Regions from separate parts of the Halomonas sp. R57-5 genome, predicted to be linked through region 1. Evidence: predicted binding sites of a transcription regulator. Region 1 holds the regulator's gene; each other region holds the start of a gene.
The links. Region 1 encodes sigma-54, which starts transcription at its own class of promoters, with help from an activator protein. Its sites were predicted from a motif close to TGGCACNNNNNTTGCTNT; they were not measured.
Positions count from the first base shown of each region.

Region 2: HALO_RS01410 (urease accessory protein UreD) is a predicted target of sigma-54. The motif match lies at 957-974, and genes of this name have one in related genera.
Region 3: amt (ammonium transporter) is a predicted target of sigma-54. The motif match lies at 851-868, and genes of this name have one in related genera.
Region 4: HALO_RS01205 (amino acid ABC transporter substrate-binding protein) is a predicted target of sigma-54. The motif match lies at 773-790, and genes of this name have one in related genera.

Region 1 covers NZ_LN813019.1:3,191,534-3,193,722, forward strand. The annotation lists gene lptB (LPS export ABC transporter ATP-binding protein) at 1-215, shown strand, start outside; gene HALO_RS14755 (RNA polymerase factor sigma-54) at 380-1,792, shown strand; gene hpf (ribosome hibernation-promoting factor, HPF/YfiA family) at 1,891-2,189, shown strand, end outside.
Region 2 covers NZ_LN813019.1:292,801-294,989, forward strand. The annotation lists gene HALO_RS01405 (diguanylate cyclase) at 1-815, shown strand, start outside; gene HALO_RS01410 (urease accessory protein UreD) at 1,017-1,901, shown strand; gene ureA (urease subunit gamma) at 1,939-2,189, shown strand, end outside.
Region 3 covers NZ_LN813019.1:2,727,538-2,729,726, forward strand. The annotation lists gene HALO_RS12585 (NAD(P)/FAD-dependent oxidoreductase) at 1-683, opposite strand, end outside; gene amt (ammonium transporter) at 996-2,189, shown strand, end outside.
Region 4 covers NZ_LN813019.1:248,953-251,141, reverse strand. The annotation lists gene speE (polyamine aminopropyltransferase) at 1-614, shown strand, start outside; gene HALO_RS01205 (amino acid ABC transporter substrate-binding protein) at 873-1,898, shown strand; gene HALO_RS01200 (amino acid ABC transporter permease) at 1,986-2,189, shown strand, end outside.

The DNA of each region.
Region 1 (2,189 bases):
TTTCGGTAGGCGAGATCAAAACCATCATTCGTGCGCTGAAGCAACGTCATATTGGCGTACTGATCACCGATCACAACGTGCGTGAAACCCTCGATATTTGCGATATCGCCTATATCGTTGGTGATGGGCAAATCATTGCCAGCGGTTCACCCAGTGCCATTCTCGATAATCAGAAGGTCAGAGACGTATATCTGGGTGCTGATTTTCGCCTTTAAACTGATCAGCTATGCCTACAATCACCGCCTGCCCATAAACCTATTTTTTGGTTCTGTAAATAGCGCTCTGCAACAACTTTACTACCAATGGCATGCTTATTGCACTTGCACCAGACACTCACTCGCACTAGGGTGGAGCATTCTGATTAACGAGTGGTTCTCAGATGGTCATGAAAGCTTCTCTCCAACTGCGTATCGGCACACAGCTGACCATGACGCCCCAGTTGCAACAGGCGATTGCGCTGTTGCAACTCTCGACGCTGGACCTTCGTCAAGAAATTCAGCAGGCCCTAGATGCCAATCCCATGCTGGAGCAGGAAGATGAATTTGGTGAGCAGGCTGTCAGCGAGCCTAAGGAAGAAGAGTGGTCAGAGGGCATCCCCACTGAACTCTCAGTAGATAGCGACTGGTCAGATACCTATCAAGATATGGGTAGCCAGGGCGGCAGCAGCGAAGGCCCTGATTTTGAGCGTCAGGCAGCCGGGCAGAGCCTGCATGGGCACCTACTATGGCAGCTTGCCATGACCGACTTTAGCGCCCGCGAACAGCTTGTCGCAGAGAGCTTAATCGACGCGCTCGACGCCAACGGCTACTTAACCCAGCCGCTTAACGATATTCGTGAGGGCCTGCGTGCCCAGGGCATTGACGGGCTTAGCCAACGCGAGGTAGAAACCATTCTGCTCAAACTCCAGCAGTTTGAGCCAACCGGTATCTTTGCCCGCGACCTGCGTGAATGCCTGATGCTGCAGCTCGCCGCCCTGCCCGATGATACGCCGCTACTGGTTCCCGCCCGCCGCCTAGTGCGGCAGTTCCTCGAAGCGCTTGGTAAGGATGACATGCGCCTGCTAAAGCGCCGCCTGGGGCTCGATGACCAACAGCTGGCCGATGTTATCCTACTTATTCGCAGCCTCGACCCCCGCCCAGGCAGCGCCTACGGCGACACCGATGACAGCTATGTAACCCCCGACCTGGTCGTCCGCCACGACCACGAAGGCTGGCATTTAGAACTCAACCCAGAGGCCCTGCCACGGCTGCGCATTCAGCCCGACTACGCCAGTTTGATTAAGCGTGCGGACAAAAGCGATGACAACCAGTTTCTCAAAGAGCACCTACAGGAAGCGCGCTGGCTGATTAAGAGCCTCTCGAGCCGTAACGATACGCTGCTACGCGTGGGGCGCGAAATCATCACCCGCCAGATTGGCTTTTTAGAGCACGGCGAAGAAGCCATGAAACCGCTGATACTGGCCGATATTGCCGAAGCTGTGGAGATGCACGAATCGACGATTTCACGGGTCACGACGCAAAAATATATCCATACCCCCCGGGGCGTGTTCGAGCTCAAGTACTTTTTCTCAAGTCAGGTGAGCGGTCAAGATGGCGACAGTCACTCCAGCACCGCCATCCGCGCGCGACTCAAGAAATTGATTCAAGAGGAGCCACCCGGCAAGCCGCTCTCAGACAGCCGCCTAGTCACGCTATTAGGCGAAGGAGGGATTCAAGTAGCGCGGCGTACGGTGGCTAAATATCGCGAGGCCATGGGCATTCCTTCCTCCAGTGAGCGACGTCGTTTACGCTAGGTTCTGTCGACGTTGCAGCGAATCTCTCGACAAGGGCTTTGCAACGCGGCAAAAAGGGTTACAATCGAAGTACAGTCCGATGGATAAGGAGCACGTCAATGCAAGTAAATATCACTGGTCATCACGTAGAACTGACTGACGCCTTGCGTGACTATGTCAACGAAAAGCTTGAGCGTGTAGAGCGCCATTACGACAATATAACCACGGTGCAAGTCACCTTATCAGTGGAGAAAGAGCGCCAGCAGGCCGCTTGTACGCTGCACGCCGCAGGTGCTGACTTACATGCGGAAGCCCTCGACAGTGATATGTACGCCGCTATCGACGCCCTAGCGGATAAAATCGACCGTCAACTCGTTAAACACAAGGAAAAAGCACAAGCTCGCGCCCAAGGCGCAGG
Region 2 (2,189 bases), 2.1 Mb from region 1:
GGGAAAACGCACTGATGTTTGCCGTCGCCGCCCAGCAGGATATCGCCACGCTGCCGAAGTTAGCCAATTCCGACTTTGGTTTGTGGTACTTCCATAAAGCGTGCCATGCGTTTGAGGGTGCGCCAGAGATTGCCACTATTTCACGGCATATTCAGCAGGTGGATCGTGAGTGGCTGGAGGTCCTGCTACATGAAGAGGCTAGCCAACGGCTTAAGGCGCTGGGCGAGATTCGAGACGCCGCCCGCACGGTGTTGATGCTGCTTGACGATGTGTTGGAGCGCGCCTCTGGTTTAGATGCTGGTCGCGATAGCCTAACCCGGTTGCTTAACCGTAAGTTTCTATCGGTGGTGCTTAGCCGTGAAATCGATATTGCCCGCCACTCGGAGCACTGCTTTGCGCTGTTGATGGTAGACATCGACCACTTTAAATCGATCAACGATACCCATGGCCACGACGCCGGCGACACCGTGCTGCAGCAGGTGGCAAGCATCCTTGACCGCTCCACTCGCGGGGGTGATTACGTGTTCCGCATGGGGGGGGAAGAGTTTTTAATCGTGCTAGTGGATACCGATCATGACGGCAGCCGCTTATTTGCTGAGCGTTTGCGTCAGGCGGTGGCTAAAGAGCCGATGCTCGCGGGCGCCGATACGTTGCTTAATGTGACGATTAGCGTGGGCGTTACGCTCCACGATGGCCACCCCGACTATAATCACTCTTTACAGCGGGCTGACCAAGCGCTTTATCAAGCAAAGCGCGGCGGGCGGAATCGAGTTGTGGTGCATGAGGGTGTGGAGAGTGAGCATAAGTTGGGTTGAGTTTAAATCAGGAGTGACTGCATTTATTTGGTGCATTCAGGGTCTGGCGTGGTTCTATTTTGGTGCGAATGGGCGTGTGGCGCTGCAAGCTACTTGCGTTAATCCCTACCATTGATCGCCCTGTAGGGTTTTTCACCATTTTGGCGCATTAATTGCTTCTAGTAAGTTAACGGCTTAGTGAAAAGGAAGCGATAGCGACCCATGATTCTGTGCGATCTCGCAAAACCGCAAGTTGCCTCTGGCCACCGCTTCGATGCAGGCCGCCACTGGGCGGCTTCGTTGGCGCTACGCTTTGCCAACCGCGACGGCGCCACCCGCATGGTGCAGGCGCGCCACTCGGGGCCACTACGGGTGCAGCGCCCGTTTTATCCGGAAGGCCGCGGTGAGGCCTGCCATGTCTATGTGCTTCACCCGCCGGGCGGCCTAGTCAGTGGCGATGCGCTCTCCATTAGCGCCCATGTCGAGAGTGGTGCCCATGTGCTGCTCACCACCCCCGCCGCTAATAAACTCTATAAAGCCGACAGCCAGGGCGTTGCCTGGACCCAGCATACCCGGTTGAGCGTTGAAGATGGCGCGGTCCTGGAATGGCTGCCTCAGGAGACCATCGCCTTTGATGGCTCCAAAGGCGAGCAGCGCACCCAGATTGACCTTCACGGCAGCTCCCGCTGCCTGGGTTGGGAAGTGATGGCATTGGGCCGCCCAGCCAGCGAGTTACCTTACATCTCTGGGCGTATTGAGCAGCACTTTCGCTTAACCCTGGACGGCAAGCCGCTGTGGCTAGAGCGCCAGCCGCTGGATCCGCTTCACCCACGTTTCGCGGGTCGCTGGGGCCAAGGCGGCGCCACGGTGCAAGCCACGCTGTGGGCGGTGGGCATTAGCGACGCACCTGCGGCTATTGAGGCCCTGCGTGAAGCGCTGCCGGATAACCCGCGCTGGGCGGTCACCGTTCGCCATGGCGTAGTGTTGCTGCGCTATCTGGGTAACTCGCGTAACGAAGCCTGGGCGCTGTGTGAACAGGCCTGGCACCTGCTGCGCCCTCGTTGGATCGACCGCGCCGCGCATACACCAAGAATTTGGCTAACCTAATAGGCATCACTGTGATGCACTGCTGGAGACACGTTCCATGGAATTAACCCCGAGAGACAAAGACAAGCTACTGCTGTTCTCCGCCGCCCAACTGGCGGAGCGCCGCAAGMCGCGTGGTTTAAAGCTCAACTACCCGGAAGCGGTGGCGCTGATCAGCTTCGAGATTATGGAAGGCGCCCGGGATGGCCGCAGCGTGGCGGAATTAATGAGCTATGGCCGCGAGATCCTGAGCCGTGAGGATGTGATGGACGGCGTCGCCGAAATGGTCGACGAAGTGCAGGTGGAAGC
Region 3 (2,189 bases), 460 kb from region 1:
TGCTTAACTGACTTAATATCCGCCTGCAAAATGCGTCCGTCGTCGTTGCTAAACGCCTCCGCGTAAGCCGCAACCAGCGCACCGGGATCAGCAACGGTCCAGGGATCCAGCCAGTGAATCGCACCGATAATGGTATCGCTCAGGGAAGGCTCTTTATCCACAAGAGCCGCCCTATCCAACTGCGCGAACTCCACGCCATAAAGACGCCGCGCTTCTTCAGCCTCTTTTATCCGCGCCGCCAGCTTTTCAGGAGTGCGATAAAGCTCAAGCCACCCCTGCCTGCGCACCAGGTGCTCGGCGCCTGCGGCATCAATCATCGGGCCGTGGGTTTTTAGCGAAAGCTGAATAAGTGAGGCGTATTCCGGGACAATTTTCTGGTAAGCCTTCGGCGCCGAGTTCATCCAGTAGCGCAATAACGGGGAGGCAGCGTTAACCATCCCCGCCGTGCGATAACGAATATCTACCCGGCGATTAGGTAAGACGCTAAGTAGCGTTTTGACGTCGCGGGGAAAAGGGTACGGCCTAACCGCTTCACGCTGAATGATACCCGCATTGCCAAACGAGGTTTCACGGCCAGGCTGAAGGCGGTCCACCAGGGTGACCTCATGCCCCCGCTGGCGCAGATGCCAGGCAATGCTGACACCCACCATGCCTGCTCCCAAAACTACCGTTTGACGCGCCATTTTGATGCACTCCCTTTCACGGATTTAGAACCACATTTGAAGATCGATAACCATTTGAAAAATATCACCAATTCATCCGCATTTATATAGTCGTAAACGCTATTTTTACATCAATAAACAGCAATTAACACTGCTATAAGCGTCAAAAACGATGACTTCACTATTAGCGGCATAACAATTGCTTAGTTTCTATTAGGAAACCTAAATGGCATTCAGCTAGCGCCGCCGTAACGGTTTCTTCTCCTACCGCGCAAATCCAATAAAGCACCAAAAAGAAGCGCATGTGCACCAAAAGTTGCTAAGGAAAACATCATGCCTGCCACGCTAGATTTGCATAGCTCGCTGCTCGACACACTCTGGGTGCTATGGGCCGCTGCTCTGGTATTTGTGATGCAAGCTGGCTTTCTCTGCCTAGAGGCGGGTACTACGCGCACCAAGAACGCTATCAACGTCGCTATGAAAAACGTAGCGGACTTTGCCATTGCCGTCAGTGTTTTTTGGTTAGTCGGCTTTGGCATCATGTTTGGCGACGCCCACCACGGCTTAATCGGTACGACGCTGTTTGGTTGGCAGCTAGAAGCTTCCAGTAGCTGGGTGATTACCGTTTTTATTTTCCAGGCAATGTTTTGTGCTACCGCCGCGACCATTGTGTCGGGCTCGGTGGCAGAACGCATGCCCTTTTTAGCCTACACATGGACGGCTCTCTGGATCGCCCTACTGATCTACCCGGTATTTGGCCATTGGGCATGGGGCGGGCTTTTGGGCGGCGCAAAGGGCTGGCTAGGGTCGCTTGGGTTTGTCGATTTTGCGGGCTCGACGGTGGTGCATAGCGTGGGCGGCTGGGTAGCGCTGGCAGCCGTACTCTGTATTGGCCCACGCACTGGGCGCTTCACCCATGGCAAACCACCTACCGCCTTTCCCTCTGGCAACCTCCCCCTCGCCATGCTCGGCGCGCTGTTTATGATTTTAGGCTGGTTTGGTTTTAACGGCGGCAGCACCCTGGCGGTTACCGCGCAAATACCCGGCATAATAGCCAATACTGTTTTGGGCGCCGTTGGCGGCATTCTTTCGGGCATGTTAATGGGCCTAAGAACGCGGCGCTACGCGGACGTGATGTATGCGATTAATGGCGCCATTGCGGGCTTGGTTGCCGTCACCGCCAGCGCTCACGTGATCTCTTTATCGGCGGCATTTGGGCTGGGTGCAGTTAGCGGCGTCCTGATGGTGCTGACCAGTGAATGGCTGCTAAGCAAGCATATTGATGATGCCGTCAGCGCCATACCCTCACACCTCGTAGCGGGCATATGGGGGACGCTAGCCCTGCCTTGGGTGGCTGACTTAACGCTGCTGGATAGCGGCCTGTCTCGAGCAGCTCAGTTTGGCGCCCAGCTGCTGGGCGTTGTGGTATGCGGTGTCTGGAGCTTTGGCAGCGCCTGGCTGCTGTTTCGTATTACCCGGCGCTTCTTACCCATTCGCGTCTCACCTGAAGCAGAAAAGATGGGCCTT
Region 4 (2,189 bases), 2.1 Mb from region 1:
TAGTGATCATCGGCGGCGGCGACTGCGGCACCTTAAAAGAGGTGCTGCGCCACCCAGGCGTTGAGAAAGTTACTCAGATTGATATCGATGAAGAAGTTACCAAGGCGTCTGAGCGTTTCTTCCCGTCGTTGGTAGAATCGAATCACGACCCGCGCGCCGAGTTGCTGTTCGCCGATGGCGTCAAGTGGGTGGACGATGCACCTGATGAGAGCATCGATGTGCTGATTATCGATTCCACCGACCCGGTTGGGCCTGCTGAAGGACTATTTAAAACCGACTTTTTAAAGCGCTGCCACCGTATTTTGAAAAGCGGCGGCGTCATGGTGCAGCAGAGCGAATCACCGCTTTACCACAGCGGCACAATCATCCGTGAGCTGCGCAACGACATGTTGAAAGCCGGTTTTGACAGCGTTGCAACGCTACCCTTCCCGCAGCCGGTTTATCCCTCAGGCTGGTGGAGCGTGACATTGGCGGGTAAAGCCACCGACGTGAATACCTTCCGCGAGCAGGCAGCCGCCGGCCACGACCTGCCGCTTGAGTACTACAGCGTTGAAGCCCATCGTGGCGCTCTCGCCCTACCGCCGTTTATGCGCAAGGCCTTTGCGACCGAGTAAACGCACTATCGCTTTGCCCGCCTTTAGTCACCGCCCACCTCAGCTTGCCCTATAAAGGTGCAAAGCGGGGTGGGCAATTACCATTCTTGCACCTATACCTTCGTCTCGAATTCGTTGAGTAGCGTTGAAAAGCGCTGAATTAACGCCTGTACCCTTGTTGGCATCTTCCTTGCTAGGTTTAGTTACATGCTACGGCATGCACAAAGATTTCAATCACTGATTTCAATAACCAATTTCAAGAACTTCGAGGGAAACTAAATGTTCAATAAAAAACACCTAGCGCTTCTAGCGTCCGCTGGCTCACTTAGCCTGGCGGGAATGGCGACTGCTCAAGCCGACACCCTGGAAGATACCATTGAGCGTGGCGCCGTTCAGTGTGGTGTGAGCGATGGTTTGCCGGGCTTCTCAGCTCCGGACGACGACGGTAACTGGCAAGGTATCGACGTTGATGTATGCCGCGCTGTAGCGGCAGCGGTACTCGGCGACTCAGAAGCCGTCAACTATATTTCACTCAACGCCGTGGAGCGCTTCACCGCCCTGCAATCAGGTGAAGTCGACGTTCTATCACGTAATACCACTTGGACCACTACCCGCGATACTACTCTGGGCCTGAACTTCACCGGGGTTACTTTTTACGACGGCCAGGGCTTCATGGTATCCCGTGACCTGGGTATTACCGGTGCTGATGAACTCGACGGCGCCTCCATCTGCATTCAGTCTGGCACCACTACCGAGCTGAACCTGGCTGACTACTTCCGTGCTAACGACATGGAATTCAACCCGATCGTATTTGATACCTCTGAGCAAACCGTGGGTGGCTATCAAGCCGGCCGCTGTGACGTGCTAACGTCTGATACCTCTCAGCTGGCAGCGCTACGTATTCAGCTAGATGATCCTGAAGCATCGATGATTCTGTCTGACGTTATTTCCAAAGAGCCACTAGGCCCTGTGGTTCGTCAAGGCGACGACACCTGGTTCAACATTGTGAAATGGTCGCTGTTCGCCATGATCAACGCTGAAGAGTACGGCGTAGACAGCGATAACGTCGACGACATGCTTGAGTCAGAAGATCCCAATATCGCTCGTTTGCTGGGTCAAGACGGCAACTATGGCGAAGAGATGGGCTTAGAAGCTGACTGGGCTTACAACATCATCAGCCAAGTTGGTAACTACGGCCAAACGTTTGACCGTAACGTAGGTATGGATTCACCGCTGGAAATTGAGCGCGGTATTAACGAGCTCTGGACCGAAGGTGGCATTCAGTACGCACCGCCGATTCGCTAAGCGTCTCGCTTGACCCCGGCCCGCCACCCTGTTTTCAGGGGATGGCGGGCCATCTGATTGACCTTCCGTATAGCGGAGACGCCATCCATGTCTGTAAGACCTAACGTTCGCCCCGCCGGCCACAAGCCGCCGTTTTGGCGAGACCGCGCTAAGCGCGCACTTATTTTCCAGCTCATTTTAGTCGCCGTTGTAGCGGCTTTCCTGATCTATATTATCGGCAATACCCAAGCCAACCTGAACGCCCGCGGCATCACCACAGGCTTCGGCTTCCTGGGCAACACAGCCGGCTTT